Regions from separate parts of the Salinibacter grassmerensis genome, predicted to be linked through region 2. Evidence: riboswitches for the same ligand, from Rfam matches in the RefSeq annotation. Region 2 holds a riboswitch; the other holds the start of a gene.
The links. A riboswitch is a leader RNA that binds a small molecule or an ion and turns the genes downstream of it on or off. The one in region 2 is predicted to bind cobalamin.
Positions count from the first base shown of each region.

Region 1: linked by a shared signal. The riboswitch ahead of OJB03_RS01210 (adenosylcobalamin-dependent ribonucleoside-diphosphate reductase) and the one ahead of OJB03_RS03335 (TonB-dependent receptor plug domain-containing protein) in region 2 are both predicted to bind cobalamin.

Region 1 covers NZ_CAMTTF010000001.1:305,109-319,578, reverse strand. The annotation lists gene OJB03_RS01210 (adenosylcobalamin-dependent ribonucleoside-diphosphate reductase) at 1-1,845, opposite strand, end outside; adenosylcobalamin-variant (AdoCbl-variant) riboswitch at 2,077-2,153, opposite strand; gene OJB03_RS01205 (hypothetical protein) at 2,877-4,256, opposite strand; gene recQ (DNA helicase RecQ) at 4,388-6,211, opposite strand; gene OJB03_RS01195 (BlaI/MecI/CopY family transcriptional regulator) at 6,470-6,904, shown strand; gene OJB03_RS01190 (M56 family metallopeptidase) at 6,950-10,438, shown strand; gene OJB03_RS01185 (S41 family peptidase) at 10,480-12,816, shown strand; gene OJB03_RS01180 (hypothetical protein) at 12,839-13,117, shown strand; gene OJB03_RS01175 (ATP-binding cassette domain-containing protein) at 13,126-13,818, shown strand; gene OJB03_RS01170 ((4Fe-4S)-binding protein) at 13,940-14,116, shown strand; gene OJB03_RS01165 (cation diffusion facilitator family transporter) at 14,272-14,470, shown strand, end outside.
Region 2 covers NZ_CAMTTF010000001.1:870,824-885,293, reverse strand. The annotation lists gene OJB03_RS03390 (hypothetical protein) at 1-673, shown strand, start outside; gene OJB03_RS03385 (SDR family oxidoreductase) at 842-1,567, shown strand; gene OJB03_RS03380 (hypothetical protein) at 1,627-2,037, opposite strand; gene OJB03_RS03375 (RNA polymerase sigma factor) at 2,260-2,874, shown strand; gene OJB03_RS03370 (hypothetical protein) at 2,871-3,326, shown strand; gene OJB03_RS03365 (TRAP transporter substrate-binding protein) at 3,480-4,616, shown strand; gene OJB03_RS03360 (uracil-DNA glycosylase) at 4,737-5,384, shown strand; gene OJB03_RS03355 (hypothetical protein) at 5,672-6,382, shown strand; gene OJB03_RS03350 (helix-turn-helix transcriptional regulator) at 6,461-7,420, shown strand; gene OJB03_RS03345 (alpha/beta fold hydrolase) at 7,451-8,299, shown strand; gene OJB03_RS03340 (hypothetical protein) at 8,941-9,330, shown strand; cobalamin riboswitch at 9,429-9,775, shown strand; gene OJB03_RS03335 (TonB-dependent receptor plug domain-containing protein) at 9,992-11,968, shown strand; gene OJB03_RS03330 (YncE family protein) at 11,981-13,171, shown strand; gene OJB03_RS03325 (DUF6580 family putative transport protein) at 13,230-13,772, shown strand; gene OJB03_RS03320 (ABC transporter substrate-binding protein) at 13,794-14,470, shown strand, end outside.

The sequences.
Region 1 (14,470 bases), 570 kb from region 2:
GTGGCCCTCCTCCTGGCAGCGAAGCACCGTCTCGTCGCCCTGCTCCTCGGCGGTCCAGGCCGTGCCGTCGGCGTCGATGTCCTCCCCCACTTCGTAGGCGTTCGGGGACATCGACGGCCGGTTGATCCCGTCGGGGAGCGCCGGCTGCTCGGAGGTCCGGATGTAGCTGTGCATAAACACCGGCTCGATGCCGCTCGACGGGGCGTTGCCCAAGGTGGACGTGTTGCCCGTCGGCTGAATGGAGAGCAGGTGACTGTTGCGGAGCCCCAGGTCGCCGATCATCTCCTTCGTCTTGTCCGAAAGGCGCTGGACGAAGGGGTTTGACAGGTATTCGTCCTTGTCGAAGAGCGGGAACGCGCCCTTCTCGTCGGCGAGCCGCGCGCTGGCCTGGTAGGCCTGGTTGGCGAGGTGCTCCTGGAACTGGCGCATCACGCGGGCCCCCTCGTCGGAGCCGTAGCGCGTCTTCATCATCATCAGCGCCGAGCCGTCGCCGTAGTGGCCGAGGCCGATGCGGCGCTTCTTCTGCAGGTTCTCCTGCTGCTCCTCGAGCGGGACGTAGCTGAGGTCGTTGACGTTGTCGAGGAAGCGCACCGCGAGCGGGACGAGGTCGTCGACGAGATCGTAGTCAATCTCGCCCGCTTCCTGGTCCACGAGCTGCGTCACGTTCAGGTTGCCCAGCAGGCACACGCCGCCGACCGGCAGCACCTGCTCGCCACACGGGTTCGTGGCGTTGATGTGCTCGATGTAGCTGAGGTTGTTCTCCTTGTTGATGGTGTCGACGAAGATGACACCGGGCTCGTTGCGGTTGTAGGTGGAATCCATAATCCGATTCCAGATCTCCCGCGCCTCGTACACCGCGGGCTCGCCGGTGGCCGGGTCCTTCCACGTCTTCACCGTGCCGCCCTTCTCCTGGTAGGCCTTCAGGTTGCCGTCCCAGTGCTGCTTGTAGAACTCCTTCTCGTTCTCGTAGTCGGGGAAGCGGAGCGCCCACTTGTCGTCGTTCCTGACCGCCTCCATGAACTCGTCGGTGATGAGAACCGACATGTTGAACTTGTGGAGGCGGCCGGGCTCCTGCTTCGCCTCGATGAACTCAATGATGTCGGGGTGCCAGATGCCCATGGTGACCATCTGGGCGCCCTTTCGGATCTTGTCCTTCACGTCGTCGCGGTCGGACATCATGCCGGAGCCCGCGACGATGGTGGCGGCCTGCTTATTCCAGACGTCGAGCATCTGCACCGCGCCGGGCGTCATGGAGCCGACGCCGCCGATGCGCGCCCCACGGGGCCGCATGATGTGGGCGCAGAACCCGTAGCCGCCCTCGCTGGCCAGGATCTTGGCCTGGCGGGTCAGCTCCGCCTGGATCTCGTCCATCGAGTCCTGGTCGTGGCCCTGAAACCCCGACACGAAGCAGTTGATGAGCGTGGCCTTGCCGAGGCCGGTGCCCGCGTTGGCGAAGATGCGGCCGCCAGGCGTGAACGGAAAAGGGCCAGTGCCCAGTCCTTTCCCGCTCAGAAGCTGATAGAAGCGCTGGGTCCACGCGTCGGTGTCGTCTTCGACCTGGGCCATGGCCCGCGCATTCCGGTACCAGCTGTCCGGTATGCGGTCGTCGGTGCCGTACTGGTAGTTTTGCTCGTAGACCTCCTCGGAGATCTCGGTCTCGAAGATGTCGTCGTTCGTCCGGTCGTCCGTGACGAGGTCGCTGTCGGACAGCTGATACTGATGCGACCCGTTTCGTCCCGACCGGGTGTTGACGCGGTGGCCGTTGGAGGCGTGCCCGTTGGTCGATTCGGCCGGGGCAGCCACGTCGGCCGCTGCGGATTCTGTAGAAGAGGGGTTTTGGGACATAACTGAGCGCTCGATTAATAGGAAAAGGACCTCGGACGGTTGGCGCGCGTCACGAAGGCCAGGGCGCGCTGAGAGAGGCGATTCAATACAGGCCAGATCCGCGCAGCGGGAGCGGGCTGCCCGGAACGGTTCGGCCAATGCCGTCAATCAACTCGTACGCCACGGACCACATGCCCTAAAGACGCGCAGGGCTTCCCCTCCGACACGGCGGCCTGAAGGGACGTGATCGCTCTCCGGGCGGGCATTCGGGCTGGAACCGTTGCGCGGCAGCGCCGGCCTTCCACCGGACTTTCCCCGTGACGCAGGAGCACCCATCGGTGCGTTCCTACCGCCATGCCACGACAGCACAACCCCAGAGAGCACGTGCTCACTAAGCGTGTCTTGTACGGTAGGTTTCTGGCGCCAAAGTATCAAATGGACGCCATTTACTGCTGTTATTGTTTCACCGCAGAAAACCGTTCTCAGCGTCGATGTGTGCGGGTATGAGCGGAACGCAGCTTTGTGAATTCCTTGATCCGTGTGCGTCTAGCGTCTGCCGCCGCGGAATCTCACAGGGCCTAGGTCTCCTCTTCGAACAGGCTCCACATACGAAAAATTTTCGTTCAGAGCAGGTGGAGATCTGACATTTGAACGGGCGGGGGAGATGACTTTCCAACCATTCCCCGAGTACAGGACGGGTAGGAGCAACAGCCCCCATGGTTGTCTGCGTCGAAGGGGCTTCCGGCGATGCTACTGAGCCAGCCGTCTTGCGGTTAGGCGCCCTGCAGAATCGTCCGCCTCTAGAAGACCGCCGTCAACCAGGCACGGTTCGGGCTCCTGTCTGGAGAGGATCGAGACCCTTCTTTCAGCCGCGGGTCGATGTCAACCGCCGTATCAGGCACCCACTCTTTATTACTGTTATTGACCACGTCGGCACATTCTCCCTGGACGCCGCTCCGCGTGGACGGAATGAACAGCGTCCGCACCCTGGTTTCTGAACCGGCCTCTCTCCTGGCAGACAGGGTCGTCCCCCCCTATCCCAGCACGGTCGCTCACTCTCCCCCGTCGCCGTACCGGAAGTTATACGAGACGCCAATCTCGGGCGTCCCGTGCACCACGTCGAGTCCGCCGTAGAGCACGACCCGTCCGAGGTTGCCCACGACGCCGGCCGAGACGACGGGGGCCCAGTCACGTCCCGCCTGTGGGTCGATGTGGGCCCCAAACCCCAGGGCCGGCTGGACGCGCGACTCAAACACGTCGTAGAAGCCGAGGGCCCGGACGCTGAGCTTCTGGTCGGGGCCATCCTCCAGGACGGCACTGTTGATGGCCGCCTGAAGCTGGACGCCGCCGCGTGGATGCGTGTAGCCGGAGGCCACTCCGATGGGGGTATCGCCCCTTACGTAAAGCCCGGCCGTGCCCCCTGCGAAGGCGACAACTCCCACGGCGGCCGCCGCCCCGAGTGCGGGGAGGCCAAGATCGGTATCCTCCTCGTCGTCCTCCTCATCATCCTCGTCCGAGAGGATCTCCTCAGCACGGGAGCGGCCCTCCGTGTCGGCCTCGTCTTCGCCCTCCTCCCCGGAATCATCCCTAGCGCCCCGTCGCCCTTCCGTGCGGTCGTCCCGGCCGGCGGCTGCCGACCGCTCCCCATCGGCCGTCGAGCGGCCCACCGTCTCGCCGCGGGGCCGTCGGGTGCGGTCGTTGTCTCGGTCCCGCCCCCCAACGTAGTACGGGCGCGGCGCCACCCGCCACCCAATGTAGATGCGTGACCGGGGCGTGTAGATGCTCGGCGATCGGGACGGCTCCGGCCGACGCTCGCGGGCGTCCCGGTCGCCGGGGCCGGGGCGTCGTTCGGCCGCGTCCGACGCGAAGCCCATGCGCTCCACGACGAGGCCGTCGAGCGTCGCCCCCTCCGAGAGAATGCGGCGCGCCTCGGCCGGGGAGGCGTCCAGGAAGACGCGTTCGTGGGCCACCGTCACGTTGAACGCAAACCGGTCGGGGACGGGGCGGAGCGCCATGCTGTCGACGCCGACGATCATCTCGGCGCGCTTCTCACCGTCCACCCGCACGTCAGCGCGGAGCTCGACGTTGGTCATGCGGATGCCCGCCGGACGCTCGCGCCAGGGCAGCACCTCGCCCTCATAGAGCACCCGCTTGGCGGGGCGCCAACTGACGACGAACGACCACCGCGACGTGGTGTCGGTCGCGGCGTACCGGTAGTCGAGTGCCATCGAGTCAACGCGGGGGAGCAGGTACGGCGCATCCCGCCCCATCTCGTCGAGGAGGGTGGGCAGCGAGCGGGGCCAGCCTTCAAGAGCCGCCGTTCCGTTGCCCGCCCCGCGGGGCGCCTGCGCCTGTCCCGGCCTCACCCCGGCGATGACCAGCACGCCAACGAGTAGCACAAGCCGGAGCCCGGCAGACACGGTCCGTTGCATGGAGATCTAGTATCTACGTTAAAGGGGCATCTTGGACTCTGTATGGCCGCGCAGAGCTACGAGTTCGTCACATATGCCCCCTCCACAGGCCCTCTTCCGGAGTGGGGACGGCCCTCCCCGGTTTCACACGTTCACGTGTGCTCGCGGATCGTGTCGAGGAACTGATTGCCATACCGCTCCAGCTTCACGTCCCCCACCCCGTGGATCTCATGGAAGGCGCTTCGGGTCTGGGGCTGATGCTCCACCATTGCCCGCAGCGTCTTGTCGTTGAAGATGACGTAGGGGGGCACCTCCTGGTCCTTGGCCAGCTGCGTGCGGCGCTCGCGGAGCGCCTCGAACAGCTCCCGCTCCGGCCCGTCGGCCGGGAGGGGATCGTCGGAGGCGGTCTTCGGGGTGCTGGACGACCCGGACGCGGCGGCCCCGTCGCGGAAGGCAGTGGTCTCGTGGCCCTTCAGCACCGGGCGGCAATCTTCGGTGAGCGTGAGGGCGCCGTACCCCATCACGTCCACCTCCACCATGCCCTTCGCCACCAGCTGCCGGATAATGGATCGCCACTCGGCCTTCGACCGGTCGGCCCCGATGCCGTAAGTAGAGACGGTGTCGTGGTCGTGGCGCTGCACCTTCTCGGTGTCCGTGCCGAGAAGCACGTCGGTCACATGGCCGCTGCCGAAGCGTTGGCCCGTGCGGGCAATGCAGGAAAGCACCTTCTGGGCGGCCGTGGTGCCCTCCCAGGTGTCGGGCGGGCGCAGGCAGTTGTCGCAGTTGCCGCACGTACCCCCCTCCATGTCCTCGCCGAAGTAGTTCAGGAGCACCTCGCGGCGGCAGTCCGGCGCCTCGCAGTAGCCGAGCAGAGCGTTTAGCTTGTGGCGCTGGGTCCAGCGGTGCTCGTCGTTTTCGGCGGAGTCGTCGATGAGCTGCCGCATGCGCACCACGTCCCCGCGGCGGTACGCCATCCAGGCGGTGGCGGGGCGCCCGTCGCGCCCGGCCCGGCCGGTTTCTTGGTAGTAAGCCTCCAGCGTCTTCGGCACGTCGAGGTGGGCCACGAAGCGCACGTCGGGCTTGTCGATGCCCATCCCGAACGCGACGGTGGCCACCACGATGAGGCCATCCTCGCGGAGGAAGCGGTCCTGATGCTCGCTGCGCTTGTGGTCGGAGAGGCCGGCGTGGTAGGGCACGGCGGTGTGGCCGTGGTTGGTGAGCCAGTCGGCGGTCGTCTCCACGCCGTTGCGGCTGAGGCAGTACACGATGCCGTTCTGGCCGGGGTGCTCCCGCTCAATGAACTCGTGCAGCTGTTGGCGGGGGCGGTCCCCCTTCGGTTCCACCACGTAGCGGATATTGGGGCGGTCGAAGCCGGCCACGAACCGGTCCTCGTCCGTCATGCCGAGGCGGTCGAGGACGACCCGCTGCGTGGGCGGGTCGGCGGTGGCGGTGACGGCGGCGCAGGGGATCTGCGTGAAGTCGCCCCGGAGGTCGGCCAGCGCCAGGTACTCGGGGCGGAAGTCGTGCCCCCACTGCGAGATGCAGTGCGCCTCGTCAATGGCGAGAAGGGACGGGCGGGCCCGTGAGAGCAAGTTTTTGAAGCGGTCGCGGGTGGCCCGCTCGGGCGCCACGTAGCAGAGGTCGAGCTCGCCCGCCGTGAGCCGGTGCTCCACCGCCTCCCGCTCCTTGCGTCCGAGGCTGGAGTTGAGCACCGCCGCCCGCACGCCGACCTGCTGCAGCGCGTCGACCTGGTCCTGCATGAGCGAGATGAGGGGCGAGACGACGATGCCGGGGCCGTCCCGAATCATCGCCGGGATCTGGTAGCAGAGCGACTTTCCCCCGCCCGTCGGCATGAGCACGAGCGCATCCCCCCCATCGATGAGCCGCTGCACCACCGGCTTCTGGTACGGGCGGAATGTCTCGTACCCGAAGACGGACTGGAGGACGTGCGTGGGATCGGCGCTGGTGACGTCCATCGAGCGGAAGCGGCTATGGTGGAGATGGAGGCAGAGGCTCAGTCTTCTACGACACCTCGCACTCCTGCGATACAATGTTGCGAAAGTGTTTGTGCTACTCAGGCACTCCTAACAAGCCCAGCGCCATGACGTGCCCGCTTGCGCCTGAAAATCGCTTGCTGTTGTCGCCGGTCCCATCCTTGACTTTTTGGTCTTTTGAAACGTATGGTGCTAATGTGTTAACGTTTATGCATCAACATCCTTCTTCAATCCTCCCCGATGAACGGTTCTCTGTACAACGAACTCGGTCGCCGCGAGGGCCAGATCATGGACGTGGTATACCAGCTGGAAGAGGCCGGAGCCGAAACGATCCGCACGAAGCTTCCCGACCCGCCGTCCAACTCCGCGATCCGGTCGATGCTCCGCCACCTGGAGGAAAAGGGCTACCTGGACCACCGGCAGGAGGGGCGCCGCTACGTCTACTTTCCGACCCGGCCGAAGGACGAGGTGCGCCGCTCGCTGCTGGACCACGTTCAAGAGACGTTTTTCGGCGGGTCGCTGTCGGAGACGGTCGCAACACTTCTCTCGGCGAAGAGCGAGGACCTCTCTCCGGAGACGCTTCGAGAGTTGGAGCAGATCGTTGAGGATGCACGCGACTCGTCCGGCTCTTCGGGGACCGGCTCTTCGGAGACAGATGCATCGGGGGACCAGTAGCCGCCCTCGCACCGGACAGTAAGCGAACAGATGACACTGAGCTCAATGGTTAGCTCCCTCACGTCTTCCCATCTGAGCACTTTCCTTCTCGATGTTCTGCTGAAGGGCGCAGTCCTTTTGGTGCTTGCCCACGTGGCGAATGCACTACTCCGCCGAGGGGACGCCCCGGCACCGCTTCGCCGAGCCGTCTGGGGCCTGGCATTTGCGGCGCTTCTGGCACTGCCGATCGGGCAGGCGGTTCTGCCGCAGTCGTCCCTCCCCGACCCGGTCGATGAGGTCGTTCGGCTCGCGGGGGATTCAGCCGACGAGCCGGCGGCCCGACAGCCGTCCTCACGGCGTGACGAGCCCCGGTCCGGTTCGAAGCCGGGACGCGAGGCCTCGGCAGAGACGCAAGCCTCCACGTCCGCCGGAGCGTCGGGCGGGGCGGGCGCGTCCCCGGCCCCCTCCGCTCCGGCACTCAACAAGGGACGTACAGACGAATCCTTCTGGCTGCTGGGGTGGGTGTGGGGACCGGTCCTGCTCGGCGTCTGGGGCACGGGGGTGGCGTTGCTACTGGCTCGCCTGCTCGTCGGTCATCTGCGGTCCCGGCGCCTTCGTCGGCAGGCCCGCCTGGTGGACGCCCCGGACTGGGCAGAACACCTCGAAGAGGTTCGGGAGCAGCTTGGATCGGGGCGTACCGCCGAGATTCGGTTTCACAAGGGGGCGACGCCGATGTCGCTCGGTCTTTTCTCTCCGACAATCCTTCTCCCAGACTCCGCTCGGGAGTGGCCCTCCGAGCGGCGCCGGCTCGTCCTTCTCCACGAGATGGCGCACCTGAAGCGTAGGGACCTGCTTCTGGGGCTCGTCGGGCAGCTCGGGCGCGCGCTGCACTGGCCCAATCCGCTGGCCTGGACGGGGTGGTCGCAGCTCCTCCAGGCCCGGGAGGCGGCCTGCGATGAGACGGTGCTTGCCGCGGGCGAAGATCCTGAGACGTACGCCCATCAACTGCTGGCGGCCGCGCGCCGGGCAGTGGACGACCACGTCCCCGCCCCCGCCCTGCAGATCGCCCGGCCTACGCGGCTCCGAGAGCGCATTCTCGCAATCGTGAGCCGGGAGGACGCTGCGTCCTGGTCACCCAGACGCAAGTCTCTTCTCGGAACGCTCGGTCTAATGCTGGCGCTTTTGGTGGTGGCCGTCCGCCCTCTCCCCGACGACTGGTATCCTCGTGCGGAGCGGTCGGGGAGCAGCCTGGTTGCCGCCACAATGTCTGACGCGGAGACGGCAGGCCGCGGGGCCGCGGGTGCGGAGCAGAAGATTCAAAATCTGCGCGCCTTCGCCACGCTTTACGGCTACGTCCGCTACTTCCATCCTAGCGACGCGGCGGCGGAGACCAACTGGGACGCGTTTGCCGTCCACGGCGTGCGGGAGGTGACGGATGCTGGCAGCCGGTCCGAGTTGCGTTCGACCCTGCACGAGCTCTTCGCCCCTATTGCCCCCACGGTCCAGCTGTACGAGACGGGCGAGCAGTCGCCCGCCCCGCCCGAGGTGCTTGCGCCCGCCGACACGACCGGGCTCAGCCTCGTATCCTGGCAGCATAAGGGCGTCGACCTCGGCAACCGCGGGCCGTACGAGAGCGCGCGCCTCCACCGTCAGATGGAGCAGGAGGAATCGTCTGGCGGCCCGGGCTTCGGAACGGTGGCTCAGAGTGTGGACGCGATGCCGCATCGGGGCAAGCAGGTGCGGCTCCGCGCCGCCGTTCGGGCCGAGGTGAGCGGCGCCGGCAATCGGGCCCAGCTCTGGCTCCGCGTCGACCGGACGAACGACAGGCAGGGATTCTTCGACAACATGAGCGACCGGCCGATCACCAAGCCAAGCTGGGAGACCTATCAAATTACCGGAACGGTCGCCGAGGATGCCACGCACATCATGCTCGGCGGATTCCTGCGTGGCCGCGGCACGGCGCAGTTCGACGCGTTCCAGCTCCAGGTGCGAGACAGCAGCGGAGCGGCGTGGACGAACGTATCCCTGGAAAACGCAGGCTTGGAGGACGGGGCCGCAGGCGAGCCTCCGGCAGGGTGGGGCGGGCGATCAGACCGCTACGCGTTTCGGACGACGCAGGGGGATCCCGCCGAGGGTCAACAGTTCCTGTCGATTGCGCTGGACACCTCCTCGGTCGCAGTTGGGGCAGAGGGCCTCTTCGAGACGCGCCCGGCCGCTGGGGAGACGGTTACCACGCCGCTCGGGCACGGCCTCTCCGCACAGATCCCGCTCGCGCTCTACAGCGACGACAAGCAGACGCTTCGCTCAGATGGCGCCCCCTCCCCAGCTGCACTTCGGGGGGCGCTCGGCGATGTCTCCCTAAATCGCCTCACGGCCGAGGACGACGCCCTTCGCCGGGCCAACATCATCATTGCGTGGAACGTCTTCCAACACTTCTACCCGTACTTCGACGTCGTGGACGCCGACTGGGACCCAGTGCTGACCCGCAGCCTCCGCCGCGCCGCGGCCGACACGTCCAGCCGCGAGTTCCTGCGTACGCTTCGGCGGATGCTCGTGCCCCTCGAAGACGGGCACGCGCGGGTGTCGCATCCCGCCGACACCCTGCGGGCCGGCCTTCCCCTCCGGTTCGACTGGGTTGAGGAGGGCGTAGCGGTGACCGACACCGCCTCCTACAGCGGGACACAGAACTGCGCCCGGCCCGGCGACGTGGTCACGGCCGTTGACGGCGCACCAATCGAGGAGACACTCCGAAACACAAAACGGTCCATTTCCGGCTCCCCACAGTGGCGGACGGTCCGTGCCCTGCGGACATTCGCCGCGGGGCCGCCCGGTACGTCCGTCCGCCTCACGCTCCGCCGCGACGGGCAGGCGGTCGAGTGCCGGGTCCCCCGCGCTGACGACATGGGCCGCGGGCGCTGGCGGCGCCAGCTCCACCCCGAGCCCCGGCCCGACTCGATCGACGTGCTCTCTGGCGGCACCCACTACGTCGACCTCACCCGGGTGGGAATGGAGGCGCTTCAGCCCCACATCGACACGTTGGCCCAGGCCGAGGCGGTAATCTTCGACGTGCGCGGGTATCCGGAGGGCGGCGCCCAAGAACTGCTTCCCCACCTGTCGCCCGAGACGCTCCGGTCGGCCCACTTCGAGGTGCCGAAGATCATCTATCCGGACCAGGAGAACATCGCAGGCTACACCGGCGGCCGGTGGACACTCCCCTCAAAGACGCCGCAGTTTACGGGCAAGGTCGCATTTCTGACCGATGGGCGTGCCATCAGCTACGCCGAGAGCATCATGGGCATCGTCGAACACTACGACCTGGGCACCATCGTCGGCCAGCCGACCGCCGGGGCGAACGGAAACGTAAATCCATTCACGCTTCCCGGAAACTATCAGGTCTACTGGACGGGCATGCGCGTTCAGAAGCACGACCGGTCCCAGCACCACCTCGTCGGCATCCGTCCGGACGTACGGGCCACGCGGACGGTCGAGGGGGTGCGGGCCGGCACGGACGAAGTGCTGCGGGCGGCGCTCCGCGCTCTCGACCGGTCCCCGTAAACGATTCCTCCACTCTCCCTCACGATGGCTCTGCCCAGCAGATGGCTCTACTCAGCAGGTTGCGCCGATCTACGCTGGTCGCCGCGGGACTCTTGTTTCTCGTCGGGGCCGCCGCCCTCACATACGCGTACCGCGACACGCTCGGCCTGGCCGAGCCGCCGCGAGACGAGCAGGTCGAAAACCTCCGCGCCTTCGCGAAGCTCTACGGGTACGTCCGCTACTTCCATCCCAGCGACGCGGCGGCGGGCACCGACTGGAATCAGTTTGCGATGTACGGCGCGCAGGAGGTAAAGAACGCTGCCAGCCGGGCGGAGCTCCGGTCGACCCTGGAGGGGCTCTTCAGGCCCATCGCCCCGACCGTGCAGCTGTACCGGGCTGGAAACGAGCCACCCCCACCCGCCGACGTCCTCACGCCGTCGGATACGGCGGGACTGAATCTCGTGGCCTGGCAGCACCAAGGTCTTGGTCTTCACAGCGACGGCCAACCGTACCACAGCGTCCGTATCAACGCGACGACGGACCCTGCCTCGGGCGGCACCTTCGAGGACGGACCATTCGCCTGGGCAACGAAGCAGTTTGATGCTCGGCGATTCCAGGGCAAACAGGTTCGGCTTCGAGCCGCTGTGCGTACCCTCGACCGGAAAAGCACAGGCCACCTCTACCTCCACGTCCCCCGCAGCCCAAACGACCCTCTAAGTGCCCCCATTTCCTCTCGCTCATGGAGCGTGCACGACCGGACAGTGACGGTTCCACCCAGAGCCAGTCAGTTCAGAGCGGGCCTGTTTGTACGAGACCCTGGGGCCACCCAGTTTGATGAGATGGAGCTCCTGGTTCGCGACTCGTCGGACGCCTCCTGGAGGCGTGTGTCCCTTGACAACGCAGGCTTTGAGTCCGGAACGACCCAGTGGAGACTTTCGGACAGTCCCGGAGTCCGGGCGTCTGCTACTACAGAGGACGCCTTCAGGGGGCGGCAGTCCCTGAAACTCAGCGTTGCGCCACCATCAGAACTGCAGCTATTCGAGGCCCACCCGCAACCGGGCGAAACGGCCAGGAAGCTAATTGGCCGGGGGCTTGCAGCACAAATACCACTCGCACTCTACGGCCGGGACGGGCGGACGCTACGACCAGATGGTACGCCCTCCCCCGATAATCTGCGAGGCCGACTCGGCTCTTTGGAGACATCGCACTCAGGCCCGGACTTCTCCTCGGCCAACGTGGTGGTCGCCTGGAATGTCTTCCAGCACTTCTACCCGTACTTCGACGTGGTTGATGTCGAGTGGGGCCGAGTGCTTACAAAAAGCCTACGCCGCGCCCTCACCGACGACACCCCAAAGGCATTCCAACGTACGCTCCAGCAGATGATCGCCCGTCTGAAGGACGGACACGGAAGGGTGTCTCCGTCTCCAGGGGGTGGCTCCGACTGGCCGATTCTTCTGGAGCGGGCCGGCGGAAATGTAGTGGTGGGGGACACTGCGCGCCCGGCCGGCATGGACCGTAGCATATGTCCTGAGATTGGCGATGTGGTCGTCTCCGTCGACGGAGCGCCGATCGAGGCGAGGCTGCGCAGGGCAAAACGCCATATCTCTGGATCTTCGCAGTACCGAGACGTCAGGGCGCTTCGGGATGTCGAGCACTACATGGACCCGTCGTCCGTCTCCCTTCTGCTTCGTCGTGAAGAAAAACAGATTGAGTGTTCGGTTCAACCTCGCCGCGCAGTCCCCACCGGATCGATGCAGACAGAGCCTCGCCCTGCGTCGTTCGAGAAGCTTTCCGATGGGATCTACTACGCAGACCTGACGCGCCTGCCTTGGAGCCGGATACAGGACCGGCTGGACACACTCTCCGAAGCGCGCGGGGTCGTGTTCGACATGCGCGGGTACCCGGAAGGCGGAATGCAGAAACTCCTTCCCCACCTGTCGCCCGATACGCTCCGGTCGGCCCACTTCGAAGTGCCGAAGATCATCTATCCAGATCAGGAGGAGATCGTGGGATACGCCGGCAGCCGGTGGACACTCCCCCCACGGACGCCGCAGTTTGCGGGCGAGGTCGCGTTTCTGACTGACGCGCGCGCCATTAGCTACGCCGAGAGCATCATGGGCATCGTCGAGCAATACGAGCTGGGCACGATCGTAGGCCAGCCGACCGCCGGGGCGAACGGAAACGTAAATCCGGTCTCCCTCCCCGGAGGACACAAGGCCCGCTGGACCGGCATGCGTGTCCGGAAGCACGACGGCTCCCAGCACCACCTCGTCGGTATCCGGCCCGACGTGCAGGTCGAGCGCACGATCGAAGGCGTTCAGAGTGGGAAAGACGAAGTGTTGGAAAAAGCACTAGAGGTGCTCCGGTCCAGCGAGCGTGGGGCCACTGCGCCCAACTGATCCGACCGTCCCACCACGCAGCATGATTTTCTACCTGGCGCGTAAGTACCTTGCAAACACGCTAGTATTTGCGGCCATCTTTGGGCTTTTTCCTATCCTCTTCGGCGGCTCGTGGACCGCTGTCCTCGCGCCCGCCCTGTTCTGGGGAAGTGCGGCGGCCGCCGGCTACACCTACTGGCGCTTCCGGAAAAAGAAGGTGTGGCCGCTATACGACAACCTCCGACTGTCGCCGGTCGTACTCCTCGGGGCGCTGTTTCTCGCGCTCCAGCCGCTCACCCTGGCGCTCGCCCTCTACCTGTAGGCCCCACCATGGACACCGACGCGGCCCTCGTTCTGGACGGGGTGTTCTACCGGGTTCCGGGCCTCAGCATCCTCCAGGGCGTGCATCTGAAGGCCTCCGCCGGAGCCGTCACCGGCCTTTTCGGGCGCAATGGCAGTGGCAAGACAACCCTACTGAAGGTGGCCGCGGGGCAGATTCAACCCAACAGCGGCCTCACCATCATCGACGGCACGCGCCTGCACAAGCCGTCGAAACGGCAACGGTTCGCGAAGATCGCCTACCTGCCCCAGGCGTCAATGCTTCCTGCGGACGCATCAGTGCAGGCCCTCGCCCGGAGTGCGGGCCTGTCGCCCGACCAGGTGCCGGACCGCCTCGCCTCATCCTTAAACCAAAAGGTGCGCACTCTGTCCGGGGGCGAGCGGCGGCTTTTGGAGGTCGCGATTGTGCTGGGCCTGGAGCGCGACTACGTCCTGCTGGACGAGCCCTTCACGGGCGTCGAGCCCCTCCTGATCGACGCCATCGGCCGGCGCATCGAGCAGGCGGCCGCACAGGGGACCGGCGTCCTCCTCACCGACCACTACCACCAGCACGTGATGCCCCTCGCCGACGACGCGTACGTCCTGCGCCAGAAGCAGTGTGCCCCCCTCAATGGAGACGCCGCCCTCCACGACCAACTCGTGGAGATGGGCTATTTCCAGGACGATGCGGCCACCCGCTCGTAGCCGAATCCAGCAGAGACGTCCGGGCGGTTTCCGGGCAAAGCCTCGTCGCGCGCCGGGCGAACGCCTCTCCCCTGCCTCCGTACCAACGGCGTTGATTCTTCCCCCCTTCACACCTCCTGCCATGGACGCCAACGTCTACACCCACGAGGGCAACGACGTCACCGTCACGTGGGATTGGGAACGCTGCACTCACGCCGAAGCCTGCGTGGAGGGCCTGCCGAGCGTCTTCGACCCGGAGCGGCGCCCATGGATCCAGCCCGACCAGGCCGACCCCGAGATCGGGTTCGCGGCCAGTTGACGGTCCTCCCTGTCAGGTTCTCCCTCCCACACGGACTGCCTCCCACAAACTCAAGCGGAAGCACGGGGGCGCGGGCGCTTGGGCTCCCTCCTCGCCCCCCTCCTCCGGCTCTCTCGCACTCCCGTACTCTCTCTCCACACCCTCACGCCCGACCTATGGCCTCGTCGAAGAAGGCGATCTACGCCGCCATCCTCGGCAACTTCGCCATCGCCGTCACCAAGTTTCTCGGGGCGGCCGTCAGCGGCAGCTCCGCGATGCTGGCCGAAGGCATCCACTCGCTCGTCGACACGGGCAACGGCGGCCTGCTCCTGCTCGGCATCCGTCGCAGCAAACGCCCCCCGGACGAGAATCACC
Region 2 (14,470 bases):
CCGTCAGATCGAGACGGTCGATACGTACATCGTGGAGACCAACCTCTACACCGCCTACAACCAGAAGGTCATGCAGGACGGGCGCCCGACCTACCGGACCCAGACGCAGATGAAAGGGAGCGAGGCCTCCTCGGTCACCGCCAACACCACGCCGTCGGCGGCCTACGGCATGCAGTTCGACCGACTTCGGCAGCACGCGACCTACGCGGGCACCAACACGATCGACGGCCTGCGCTGCCACGTCCTGCGGGTGGACGACCCCTCGGCGGTAAACCCTGACATGGGCAAGAACGCGACGAGCATGACCTACTACGTCGACGCCGAGCGGCACGTGCCCGTCCGGATGGTCACAGAAACCGCCGCGTCCGGGCAGGGGGGCCCGGGCCCGTCGTCCGTCGCCATCCGCTTTCGGAACTACCAGACGACCGACGGCCTCACCCTTCCGCATCGGATGGAGATCCATCTCAACGCGAACATCTCCGACGAACAGCGCCAGCAGATGCGGCGGGTGATGAAGAAGATGGAGCAGCTGCCGGAGCAACAGCGCAAGCAAATGGAAGAGATGATGGGGGACCAGATGGAGATGATGAGGCAAATGATGTCCGGCGACCCGATTGCCATCGAGGTGCAGAGCGTACAGGTGAACGCAGATGTGCCGGACGGCGTGTTTTAGCGACGGCCCGGCGCGGGCAAACCGGTTCGGCCCCGCCTCGTGCCGTACAGGCCGCGGGCCCCACACCATCCATTCCCGAAGTAATCACTCTCCAACCGGCAACCCCGCCCGGACCCGATCGATAGAAGGAGACTGTCTCATCAACTGTGTCCCAATCCTTCGTCCCCCATGGATCTGACCGACGCCGTCGCCGTCGTCACCGGCGCCAGCAAGGGCCTTGGTGCCCGCATCGCCCGCACACTCGTAACCCAGGGCGCCACCGTCTACGGCCTTGCCCGGAGCACCGACTCGCTCCAGGCCCTGCACGACGACCTTGGCTCCGCCTTCGTTCCCGTCTCGTGCGACGTCCGGAACGAGGACGAGATCGAATCGGCCTTCGAGACCGTCGACGACGAGGCCGGGCGGCTGGACGTGCTCGTCAACAACGCCGGGCTTGGGCAATTCGGCCCGGTCGACGACCTCGACACCGACGCCTTCGACGTGCAGATGGAGACTAACGTGCGGGGGGTCTATCTCTGCACCCGCGAGGCGGTCCCCCGCATGCGCGAGCAGAACGAGGCGACCGGCTTTGGCGGGCACATCGTCAACATCGCCTCCATCGCGGGCCTCCTGGGCAACCCCAACATCAGCGCCTACAACGCCAGCAAGTACGCCGTGCGCGGCTTTAGCGAGGCGGTGATGAAGGAGGTGCGCGAGGACGGCATCCGCGTGACGTGCCTCTACCCCGGCTCCGTCGAGACCAACTTCTTCGACGTGGCGGGGGTCGACATGACCGAAAATCCCCTCGACCCCGACGACGTCGCCGCAACGGTCCAGCACGTGGTGGAGGCCCCGGCCAACCACCTCATCTCGGAAGTCGTGATGCGCCCGCTTCGCCCACACCGTGAGGAGTAAGGCAGAATACAGAGCCCCTAGCGTTTGGGGAATTCCTCTTCATACATCCCGGCCTCCCGCTACAGGTCCGGCTCCCCAACTGTCTGCTCCCCAACTGTCTCACGCGTCGGGGCGTCACGGGGCGTATAGACGCCGCCGGGCCGGTCCTGGTCGTCCTGCTCGATGAGGTAGTAGCCGAGCAGGGCGACGCCGGCCCCCACGAGCAGAATCGCATAGGCCACCGGCGACTCGAACGAGATCGCGAGGAGGTCGACGAACAGAAGGCCTGCTCCGATGGCAAGCACCACGAGGCCCCACTTTAGGGCCGCCTTGGTGCTGGGCTCGAACGGCCCACCCTGCACGAAGGCCTCGGCGGCCTCCTCTGAGAGTGGGGCGTCGAGCGCCTTGCGCCGGATGCGGGTGTCCCGGATCAGCTTGGCGATGTAGGCAACCAGGGCGAAAAAGCCGAGGGGAACGAGGACTTCTTCCATGGGCAGTGGGAGAAATCAGTCAACAAATCGAGACGCTGCGCACAAATCTTCTGGCGCTGCACCCGTAGCGGACAGGCCCATCGACGGATCGGTTGCACGGGGCGATGAACCGGTTGCCTGGCCCCCGCGCGTCGGCTACCCTTCAGGACAACAGGACCCCGGACGGCCCTCGGCCGACGCGGTGCAACCCATTCGCCCTTCCCCTTGTCTCCTGGGGACGCCATGGCCGACAGTATCTCTGACATTGACGAGCGCGAGCTGGTCGAGCGAATCCTTGAGGGGGACCGCGAGGCCTTTCTCGCCTTCATCGACCGCTACGAGCGGCTCGTGAAGCATGTCGTCTTCCGCATGGTCGACGACGACCGCGACCGCGAGGAGCTCTGCCAGGATGTGTTCGTGCGGGCCCACCGCTACCTCGACGGGTTTCGGTTCGAGTCCAAGGTCTCGACGTGGCTGGCCCGCATCGCCCGCAATACGTGCCTGAATCATCTAGAGAAGAAGGAGGTCCCCCTCTACGCCGACGAGGCCTGCGCCCCCGATGGCGGAACGCCCGACGCCCGTGCGGCACTCAACCGCGTGCCCGATTCCTCCGAGGACGTGGCCGCGGCCACGGAGGGCCGGCATCAGCGCGACCGGGTGCGCGAGGGGATCCAGGCCCTGTCGGAGCACTACCGGACGGCCCTCACCCTGTACCACCTGGAGGGGATGAGCGTATCCCAGATCAGCACGGCCATGGAGAACCCTGAGGGCACGGTGAAGAGTCACCTGTACCGGGGCCGCAAGAAGCTGAAGGAGTGGTTACTGGAACGCTACCAACGCGAGGAACTCATACTATGACGGACCGCGATCGAGACCTACAGGATGCCTTCGATCGGCACCTCCGTGGGGATGCCTCGCCGCCGGAGACGGACGGCGATCCGGAGGCGTCGGCCTACGAGGCGGTCTACGCCGCCCTGGGCGAGGCGCCCGAGGGCACCCTGCCGGACCAGTTTGCCGAGCAGGTGGCCGACCGGGCGGGGCTGACTCCTGAGCCCAGCATGGGAGGGACCGAAATCGCCCTCCTGCTCCTCATTATTGCGGGGGCGGGCGCCGGCCTCGTGTGGATGCCGCCCCGCTTCGCGGGCCTTCAGCGGGGGCTGGGCGAGCTGGTGCTGTCGCTCCAGGCGCTCTCCGGGGCGGTTCGGGGCGACGTCCTCCTGGCCAGTGCCCTCGCGTTCTTTCTGACCGTGGGGCTGGACGCCCTCCTCCATCGCTGGCGCCCCGGCCCCTCTTCTTTTTCCTCGTCGTAATTGGCCCGTTGCCGCCCCTCAGACGGCGCGGAGCGTTGCCGCCTCCACTGCTTCCGCGGGAGATTCGGCGCAAAAATGTGGTTGCGAGGGGGTGGGCTGGCTCCTATACTAAACGGCCCCCTCACAGGCCCCACACACTGATCTCGTCCCTCCATGGAACGGCGCGACTTTACCCGGAAAGCCCTGCTCGGTGCCGCCGGGGCCGGCCTCCTGACCGGCTGTGGCGACGACGAATCTTCGGCGAGCGACGGCGCCCCCAACGTTCAGACCAACAATAACGTGCGGTGGCGGCTCGCCTCCAGCTTCAGCCGCTCCCTCGATACCATCTACGGCGCGGCCGAGGTGCTCTCCGAGCGCCTGAAGGCGCTTACGGATGGCAACTTCGAGATCCTCTCCTACCCGGGGGGCGAGCTGGTGCCCCCGCTCGAGGTGCTGGGCAGCGTGCAGAACCGGACCGTGGAGATGGGCCACTCGGCCAGCTACTACTTCATCGGGAAGAACCCCGCGCTGGCGTTCGACTGCACCGTCCCGTTCGGCCTCACGGCCCGCCAGTACAACGCCTGGGTCTACTCCGGGGGCGGGATGGACCTGCTGCGCGACCTCTTCGCCGACTTTAATATTCTGAACCTGCCCGGCGGCAACACGGGCACGCAGATGGGCGGCTGGTTCAACGTGGAGGTGGACGCCCTCGCCGACATGAACGGCCTCAAGATGCGCATCCCCGGGATGGGGGGCAGCGTAATGAGCGAGATGGGCGTTAACGCGCAGGTCCTGCCAAGCGGCGAAATCTACCCATCGCTGGAGCGGGGCGCGATCGACGCGGCCGAGTGGGTGGGGCCTTACGACGACGAAAAACTCGGCTTCCACGAGGTGGCCCAGTACTACTACTACCCCGGCTGGTGGGAGCCCGGGCCGGCCCTCACGTTTTACGTGAACCGGGACGCCTACGACAGCCTTCCGACACAGTACCAGGAGGCCCTCAAAACGGCCGCCGCCGAGGCGAACGTCCGGATGATGGCCGAATACGACCACCGAAACCCTGCGGCCCTGGACCGCCTGCTCGACGAAGGGACCACGGTCCGCCGCTTTCCCGACGGCGTGATGGAGCGCGCGCAGGAGGTGACGACCCAACTCCTGGAGGACAACGCCTCCGGCAATCCGCAGTACCGCAAGATCTACGAGGCCTACAAGGACGCCCGGGAGGATGCCTACCGGTGGTTCGGGACCGCCGAGATGGGCTACGCCGACTTCGCCTTTCCCCGCGTTGGCGACCCCTCCGGTTCCGCGTAACTCGGGGGCGCCCTGAACCTGAATGGGAATCAGGGGGCACTCCGAGGCGGCCAGTTCTTGGGCACTCCGCCCCCCATTGCTTCTCTTTTTTCGCTTTTCCCGCACGCCTCCGCCCCCCGTATGCTCCCTGCTGTCTGGGACCTCTTCGAGACGCACGTCTTTCCGGCCTCTTCCACCGAGGAGCGCTTCAATCCCTACCGCAACCGCCGGGACGATCTCGACGTCCCCGACGCGCCCACCCATCGCCGCGACAACCTGCGGGCCTACCTGTCGTGCTTCGACACCGCCCCGCCCCTTTTCCTCCTGCTCGAGGCCCCCGGCCCATGGGGCTGCCGCTTTTCCGGCGTGCCTGTCACGAGCGAGTCCCAGCTCACCGACCCCGACTTCCCCATCGGGGGCACCGCCACGAGCCAGAAGGACGTGCCGATCACCGAGTATAGCGCCTCCATCTTCTGGCGGGTGCTCCAGCCCGTCTTCCCCCACTTCTTCGTCTGGAACAGCCTTCCCCTCCACCCCCACGACCCGGACGACCCGCTCTCGATCCGCACGCCCCGCCGCTCGGAGGTACGGGACTGGCACGAGCCGCTCCGCGCACTCCTCGACGTCCTCGCCCCGGAGCGCACGGTGGGCGTCGGGCGAAAGGGTGAACGGGCCCTCGACGAGATCGGCGCCGAGCCTACCTATGTGCGCCACCCATCCCAGGGTGGGGCCAACAAATTTGAGGCGGGCATCGAGGACATTGTGGACGAGATGGACCTTTCTCGGTAGATGCCGCCGGGGCGCACGGCTCCGGCCCATCCCCCGACGCGCCACTCGCCACGCACCCTGCCCCTTTCCTTTCCTGCGACGGGCACACCTCTGGGTCTGGTGCGACGGACCCATCGACGACGCACAAGCGCTTCCAGGCCCCTCTCCATCAATCTTTCACGGGCTCCCCTTGACAGTTCAACCAAATTTTATTGTACGTTGGAGCAGTCTCGCATCAAAAACTGGGGTGAATGCCCCAAAACGCTCGTTCTTTTCGTCCTCGCTCCGACATATACGCAATTGCACTCGTGATCACATTTCTTGCCGTGTCGGGCCCACTGGCTGGGGTCCTAATTGGGTGGTTCATCCGTAGGCAGTCCGAACGCACGTCGCCCCAGGCCGCAACTGCCCAACGACACATCGACCACATCTGCGAGATCGACCGGCTTGTGTCTTCGGCCATGGCGTCGCTGCAAACCTACGAGAAGCGAATACTGGTGGGACGCCATCTCGACCAGAATGGGCAGGCGTCGACGAAAGAGACCAGGTCAGATCCGGGGCCTGCGAGAGGCATACCATCCCCACCGTCCGTTGCCCCCGGTCGACATCGTCCCCAGGAGCCCCTGGACGGCCAGACGCTCTTGGACATCAAACGGGACGCCGACCGGCACATTCGGGAGTGTGCGAACGCCCTCACGCGGGCCACCGCGTTTCTGGACGACGAGACGGTGTTGCGTGCCCAGGAACTGGTGGAGGCCCTCGTCGCGACCCGGGAGACGCTGGAGACGCTGGAGGCAAAACGCGACGCCTCATCTAGGCAAATGCCCGATCACGTGGCGTCGCTCCACCAATCTCGCATCCGCTTTCTCGAAACGGCCCGCGAGCGGCTGCATGTGGAGCCCTTGGGGGAGGCGATCGCAGAGCGGGTGGGGCGCCTCACCGAACAGACGTTCTCGCCCTCGGAAGTGCCCCGCCCCTACATGGCCACGGGCGTCCGACTTTCCGAAGAACGCCTATGACCCCGGGTGACACTCCGGTCTCGGGTTCGTTATCTTGGCGGGTCCGCACCATCTACGCCCCTTCCCCTTCGGCCCGCCATGACCCCGTCGGAACGCTGGCCCGCCATCCTGCTGCAGCTGGAGCCCGACGCCTGGACGCGTGCGACCGATCTGGCCCACGCCCTGGGCGTCAGCGAGCGGACCGTGTACCGCGACGTACAGGCGATGGTGGAGGCCGGGGTGCCGCTGCAAGGGGTGCCGGGCAAGGGCTATCGGCTGCCGGACGACTATCTGCGTGCCCCAATCCGACTCACGCGCGACGAGGCGGTCATGCTCGTTCTGGGGAGCGCTTACGCCGCCCGAAATTTCGGCGGGCGTTACCAGGCCGCGGCCCGGGCGGCCCGGCACAAGATTGAGGACGTGCTCTCGCCCGACGACCGGGACCGCGCGCTCTCCCTGCGGGGAAGCGTATCCCTGGTTCCCTCCAACGTCTTTGGCGACTCGACCGAGGACGGCCTCTTGCGACAGGCGCGCCACGCCCTCGTGGAAGAGCGGACCCTAACGGCCACGCTGGCCGGCACGCCCGACGACGGCCCCACCACACGGCGAATCGATCCGTACGGGCTGGTGCAGCAGGGCAGCGCGTGGCACCTCGTGGGGTACGGCCACGACCGCGACCGGGTGGTTCACCTTCGCCTCGAACGGATTCGCGGCCTGGACATGACGGGCGCCACCTTCGAGCGTCCGGCCAGCTACGGAGCGCGCTCACAGGGCCCAGCGGCCCCGTCCCGGCGACGCGTCCAGGTCGTCTTCACCGACGAGGCGGCCGCGGACGTGCGGGTCCCTTCGTCCATTAATGTGGAGTCCCGCGAGCATCTTTCCGACGACCGCCTGCTGCTCACCCTGACCGTCGACCACGTGCTCGAGGTGATGCCGTGGCTCCTGAGTTGGGGAAGCCACGCGCAGGTGCTGGAGCCGCGCGCCCTCCGCGAACGGATCGCCACGGAGGCCCGCGCCGTGGCCGACCAGTACGAGTCGGCCCCCACGCTGCTCGACTAAGCACGCCGCCGGGCCAACAATCTTTGTCCCATGCCCTCCGCCCCAGCCGCTCCGGTCCCCACACAAACCGTTCGCACTCCGAGTGGCCCCCTTGCCTACACCGACGTGGGCAGGGGGTCGCCGGTGGTCTTCCTCCACGGCAACCCCACGAGCGCCCGCCTCTACCGGCACCTCCTCCGCGACCTGGCACGGGACCACCGGTGCATCGCCCCCGACTACCTCGGATTTGGGCGCTCGGCCGCCCCGCGGGCCTTCTCGTACCGTCCCCCGGCACACGCAACCCTGATCGAGCAACTCCTTTGCTCGCTGGGGCTTTCGGATCTCACCCTGGTCCTGCACGACTGGGGCGGGCCGATCGGCATGGCCTACGCCCTCCGCCACCCCGATGCCGTCCGGCGCCTCGTGCTGATGAACACCTGGGCGTGGCCGCTTACGCACCGACCGCTGATTCAGGGGGCGAGCCGGCTGCTCGCCACTCCCCCGGGCCGCCTCGCCGTCGAGCACGGCAATGCATTCGCCCGGCTCGTCATGCCCGCCACCACCGGCGCCGGCCGTCAGAGCGACTGGATCGCAGCGTACGCCGATGCCCTGGACTCCCCAACGCGGCGACACGCCTGCTGGGCATTCGCCCGGGCCCTCCGGACCGAAACCGACTGGCTCCGGGCACTGTGGACACAGCGACACCAACTCCGGGAATGCCCGGCCCTTCTCTGCTGGGGCATGGCCGATCCGGCATTCGGCACCGAGGCGTGTCTGCGGCGCTGGCAGGATGCCGTGGGGCCCGCCGTGGTGCACCGCCATCCCTCCATTGGTCACTACGTGCCGGAGGAATTGGGCCCCGCGCTCGTTGACGTGATACGCCCATTTCTCGCCTCCTAGCCCCCTCGCGTCGGGGTGGCCCCTCTCCCATCAGGACGTCTGCCCCTCGGCAACGGCCGGGCTGGGCTCCGCACTTCCCGTTAACGACGGCAGTTCGACCGTAAACACACTGCGCTCTCCACCTCAATGGCACCCCCGAGTAGATCCACCAGGCGCTTCGTAAGGGCGAGGCCGAACCCGGGCAGGGACACGGCCAGACGCCCGCGCCCCGCTGTGGCCCGCCCCGCCACCGTTACAGCATCTCCCCTCCGGTCTGGCACATGGTCCTCGTCTGCCTCAGTTCGGACATCGGCAATGGACTCCGCCGGCCCCAGCCGGAGGCTATCCTCAGAGGTCGGACGGACGGTGCCCCATGCCGGACCAGTAATCCATAGGAATCCCCCCTCCGATAAACAGCAGGTGCCAGGCGAGCGCTCGAGACACGACAGATGCTTAGTTGGTGGGAGGTGGGCAGACGTGCCCGTTTAGTTTTCCAACTCTAAAAGCGAAGCGGGCACTCGTCGAAATCAAGTGTCCGCCCCCGTCGCCTCGAGGCGCGTCCGCCAGGAGCGCCCCCTCGCACGCTGCCCTTCGTGCAACAGGAGTGAAGTCATCGGCATATAGTGTTGGCGTCCCGACGCCCCAAACCCGGCCCTGTGCCCATGGCCCTTGTTCCCCTCGTTGCGGTCATCATGGTTTTTGCCATCCCCATCCTGGGCATCGCCCTCGCCGGATACAAGGAATGGCTCAAATTTAAGACCAAGCACCGGGAGCTGGGCAGCTCCACGCGGGAGGTCGAGGACCGAATCGACGGGCTGCAGGACCGTCTCGTCCGCCTGGAGGAGGAACGGGATGCCCTTCAGGAGCGCGTGCAGAACCTGGAAACAATCGTCACCAGCGAGGCCTGGATCGCCGAGCACGACGAGTCCGCCGACCTCTCGTCTCTGGGCGATACGGGCGACGTCCTTCTCGAGGCCCCCGACGACGAAGACACTACCCCGGGCGACACGGAGAACACCGCGAAACTGGCCCGACGTCTCCGGGGCCGGTGACGCCTTCCGCGGCCTGGACAAGCACACAAAAGATCCCGTGAAGGGATTGTGCTTTGCCGCGTCGAGCGTCTACATTGAGACTGTATTTGAAACTCGTTCTTTCACACACGTCACAGGTTCTCGCCGGGCACCTGCCGGGCGGGATGAAAAGGGAACACCAGTGCTGCCACGACGCGCGCTGAAGCGGTCAGGTCGTCTCGACGACTGCTCTTCAGTCCGCCGTCGCGGCCAGTCTGGGGCTGTACCCGCAACTGTGAATCGAACGACGGACGCGCGCCAGAGGCGATCCGCCACTGCCCGGCCGAGTGACCCCGACCACCCTTATCGGGACAGCTCGTCGTGGCGGGAAGGGGAGCCGCCGAGCGCATCCGTCAGCCATGGGTCGCCCTCTTTGCGACCTGTGGGTTCGACGAGCCAGGAGACCTGCCTGTGTGCGTGACGAGAATCCCGACCGCCATCGCGGATTCTCTCACCGCCAACAACCTCCGGGACCCGAGGCTTGTGGCGTGTCTGCCCCCGATCATGGCCCTCGTTTCCCGGCGCGTCCCATCCGTATCGGACGCCGGTATCGCCTCGCCCTCCTCTACAGCGGACGCTGGGGCATCCTCCGTGGGTCCTGTGCAGCCGCCCGAGCCTCCGTACTGAGGTAAGGGCTTTTTCTATGGCTGCATTCATCTTGCTTATCGCTTCGGCGTTCCTCCTGCCCCTCTCTGGGTGGGCCCAGGAGCCCGCTCCCGTCGACACGACACGGCGTCCGCCGGTTGTGTCGGAACCGCCGGACTCGTCCATCGCGATGTCCGTGACCCTTCCCGAAGTGACGGTGGAGGGCGTGCTGGACCGTTCCGCCTCCATCCCGACGGCCGCCCACGTCACGACGATCGACGCGGACGCCGTGGCCGAAAGCGGCGCGCAGTCGGTAGCCGATCTCTTGTCGATGCGCTCCGGGGCGTTCGTCAAGCAGTACGGGAGCACGGGCCTCGCCAGCCTCTCGATGCGGGGCATGGGCGGCACGCAGACGCAGGTGCTGCTTGACGGCCTGCGCGTCGCCAACCCGCAGACGGGGCAGGTGGACCTGTCGCTGCTTCCCACTCTCCTCATCGAGTCGGTCGAGGTGCAGCACGGGGCCGGATCGGCCCGGCACGGCTCGGGGAGTCTGGGAGGCACCGTCCACCTCCGCACGCTGCGTCCACAGACCGATCCGCTCCTCCGCGTGGCGGGCGGCGGGGGCGCATACGACGAACGGCACGTGTCGGCCCTCGCGTCGGGCGGGCAGGGCGCCTGGTCCGGGCTGGTGGCGGGCCGCTACTACCGCACGGACGACGACTTTCAGTACCGCAACTCGTTTCTGGTGCCTACGCAGACGCTACGGCGGAACGGAGCCGGCGCCCGTACCATGACTCTCTTCGGGCGGGGGACCTGGCGGGGGGATGAACAGCGGTGGCACCTGTCCGGGTGGTGGACAAAGGCGCGGCGCGGCCTTCCGGGCCCGGCCAGCGCACGCAGCGGCGGGGCCCGTCAGTGGGACGAACTGGGGCGGGTGTGGACAGAGGGCACCCTCCCCCTAGGAGCGGGGACCCTCGATCTTTCGGCACAGGGACAGCGCTCCCGCCTGCGCTACCGCAACCCCCCAACTCAAACCGACCGCACGACCGTCACGACGGCCACGGACGCGAGCGCCGAACTGCGCTATCCCCTTTCGTCCCTTGGGTCGATCACGGCAGGCACCACGGTCGGCTACGACCACGCCTCGCTGGACGGGGGCGTTGATCGGTTATCTGGAGCCACGTTCGTGGACGCAACCCTCTCTCTCGCTCCGTTTGAGCTCCAGCCAGCGATGCGGCTCGACGCCATCGGGGCGAACGGCGAGCCCACGGTCGTACCAAGCCCTCGTCTGGGCGTCCGCCTGCGTCCGTTCGACGAGATCGGCCTTACGGTCCGCGGCCTCGTGGGGCGGGCCTTCCGTTACCCCACCTTCAGCGAGCGCTACTATGAGCCGGGGGGCTCCCCTGGGCTCCAGCCCGAAGACGGCTGGACCACGGAGGGCGGCGTGTCTTTCCGTCTCGCACGTCCCAACGCCCTTCTCACGGCAGAGGCGACCGTGTTTTCGACGCGTCTGACCGATAAGATCGTGTGGCGGCCCAGTTACGTGGTGAGCGGCGTCCAGGTATGGAGCCCGTCCAACGTGTCCCGCGTCCACAGCCAGGGCCTGGAGCTGAGCCTGCGGGGGAGGCGACAACTGAGTTCTGACCTGTCTCTGTCCGGCGGCAGCCACTTCACCCACACCGAAGCCCAAAACCGGGCAAATCCCAACTCGCCGGCCTACGGGGCTCAGTTGCCCTACGTCCCCCGGCAGACGTGGAAGCTGTGGACCCGTGCGGAATGGCAAGGGCTGTCTGTCTCCGCGACGGGTCGGCTCGTAGGTCCCCGCTTTTACTCCTCCGACGAATCTAAATCGCTCGCACCGTACCGAACGGTTGACGTCCGGGCTGCCTATGAATGGGCCTTCGATGCGGGGCGGCTCGCCCTAGAGGCGCAAGTTAAGAATGTGCTCGACCGCCGCTACGAGATCATCCGGCTCTACCCCATGCCGCCCCGCCACGCGACCCTTCGACTTCGTTTTTCTTTTCCCTCTTCCTGAACTCAATCGACGATGCGTTCTTCTTCCTCGTCTTCCGTTCTCACGTCTCTTCTGAATGCGCGGCTGCGCCGCCCCGCCGTCTGGATCGCATTTCTGGCCGTCGCCGCCCTCTCGCTGACGGGCTGTGACCTCTTCGGCTCGAACGACGACGCTCTCCCTGTAGACCCAGACGTGGTGATTGGCAATTCTGGACCCGGCGTCGACGCTGCGGACGGCTCTCTTACACTGTACAATCGCGCCAACTCTACCGCCGCACCTTACGATATTGAAGTGGGCTTCATCAATAGCCTGGCTCTGCATGACGATCGTCTCTTCGTGGTTGACAACACCGGTCCCGCCTCTGGCCGGATTACGACTTTCGGCGATGACCGGTTGCAGCCGCTCGGCCAGTTTTCAAATCCGCGCGCACCTCGGCGCATCGCTTTTTCGACTGAGAACAAGGGATACGTTCCTAACCTGAGCCTCTTCGATGACGAGACTTTCGTTCCTGATACGAGCACCGTGTCCGTGCTCGACCTGCAGAATAACTCAGTGACGAAACAGATTGATGTTGGACGGTCGCCAGAGGGAATTGCCGTAGTTTCCGGAAAGGCGTTTGTGGCAAATTCTGCGGACGGTACTCTCTCGGTTCTGGATACGGAAGCGGACACCGCGACGAGCACTCTGTCTCTCGAAGGCTGCCCTAGTCCGAAGAGCGTGTTCGTGGACGGTGAGGATGAGGTGACCGTGGTTTGCCAGGGGAGCGCAGATCGGTCCTCCGAGGTTCTATTCCTCGATCCGAGCGCCGAACAAGTCGTAAATCGAGCGGAGCTCGGTGCCCCTGTTGGATCGGCGAATGCCACCCAGTCAGCCTACTACTCAGAGGAGGCTGAAGAGTTGTACGCCGTCAGTGGTGTCGAGACGTTCGGAAACAGCGAGCTACCGGGCACGGGTGAAATCTTCCGTGTAAATACGAACACCAACACGCTGGATGCGACCTTGGAGGTTCCGCAGGATGACGGATTAGTCAATATCACTGCGGTCGGGTACGACGACGTGAATCAGAATCTTTACGTCACGCGTCTTCCCGTAGGCCCCGACGATGGCCCCGATTTTGAGGCAAAAGGTGCAGCAATAGTACTCGATCGGGAAGGGAATCAGGTCACTCGCTTCGAGACGGGTATCGCTCCAGCCCATATCATCTTCCTGCGCGACCGGCAGTAGGTTCTCTGCTCGTTTTAGTGTGCCTCTGCTTCTGTCGGCAAATATCTACTAGGCTCCCATGCTAACTCGCGATCGTCTGGTTCGCTTCGCCGTCCTGACCGGCATCGTCCTGCTCGCCGCAGCCGCCCGCCTGGTGCCGCACCCGCCCAACGTCACGCCCATCGCCGCGCTGGCCTTGTTCGGCGGGGCGCACTTTGCGAACCGGTGGGTCGGCCTCGGCGTGTCGCTCGTGGCCCTGTTGCTGGGCGACCTCGTGATTGGCTTCCACGCGATGGTGCCGTTTGTGTACGGCGGATTCGCGGCCATCGGCGTGCTCGGCTTTGGGCTTCGGGCGAATCGAAGCATGGGGCGCGTCGCCGGGGCCACCGTGGCCGGGTCGCTGCTGTTCTTTCTGGTCACGAATTTCGGGATGTGGTGGCTGTTCGACACCTATCCCCCGACGGCCTCCGGCCTCTGGGCCTGCTACGTCGCCGGACTGCCGTACCTCGCCAACAGTCTCGCGGGAAATGCCGTGTACGTGGGGGTCCTGTTTGGCGGTGTGGCTCTGCTGAAACGAGGAGTGCCGTCGCTCCAGTTGGACTCGGCGACCGCCCCGGCGTAACCCTCACTGCCCCTTTTTCCCATGCCCCGGATTGTATCGCTCATTCCCAGTGCCACCGAGATCGTGGACGCCCTCGGCTACGGGGACGACCTGGTGGGGCGCTCGCACGAGTGCGACCATCCTCCTGGAGTGGAGGCACTGCCCGCCCTCACTGCCCCGAAGGTGCCGCTCGAGGGGTCGAGCCGGGAGATTGACGACCGGGTGCGCACCCTCCTGGATGAGGCCATGTCGGTCTACGACGTGGACGAGGAGCGGCTGAACGCCTTGCGCCCGGACCTCATCCTTACCCAGTCGCAGTGCGAGGTGTGCGCCGTGTCCCTGCCAACGGTCGAGCAGGCGGTGGCCGACCGCATGGAGGGCGACCCGACGGTCGTGGCCCTGGAGCCGCGGTCCCTGGCGGACGTGCGCGACGACATCCGGCGCGTGGCCGAGGCGCTTGGCTGCCCTGAGCGTGGCGACCGGGTCGTCCGCCGGATGCGCGACCGGATGCAGACGACCTCGAACTCAGTGACGCCCGCCGACACGGCCAACCGCCCCACGGTCGCGGCCCTGGAGTGGATCGATCCGTTGATGGGGGCCGGGGGCTGGGTCCCGACGCTCCTGGAGGCGGCGGGTGGGACGCCGGTCTTCGCCCATCGCCGCGGCGACCTCGACGCCCTGCACGACGCCGACCCGGACCGCGTCGTCGTGATGGCTTG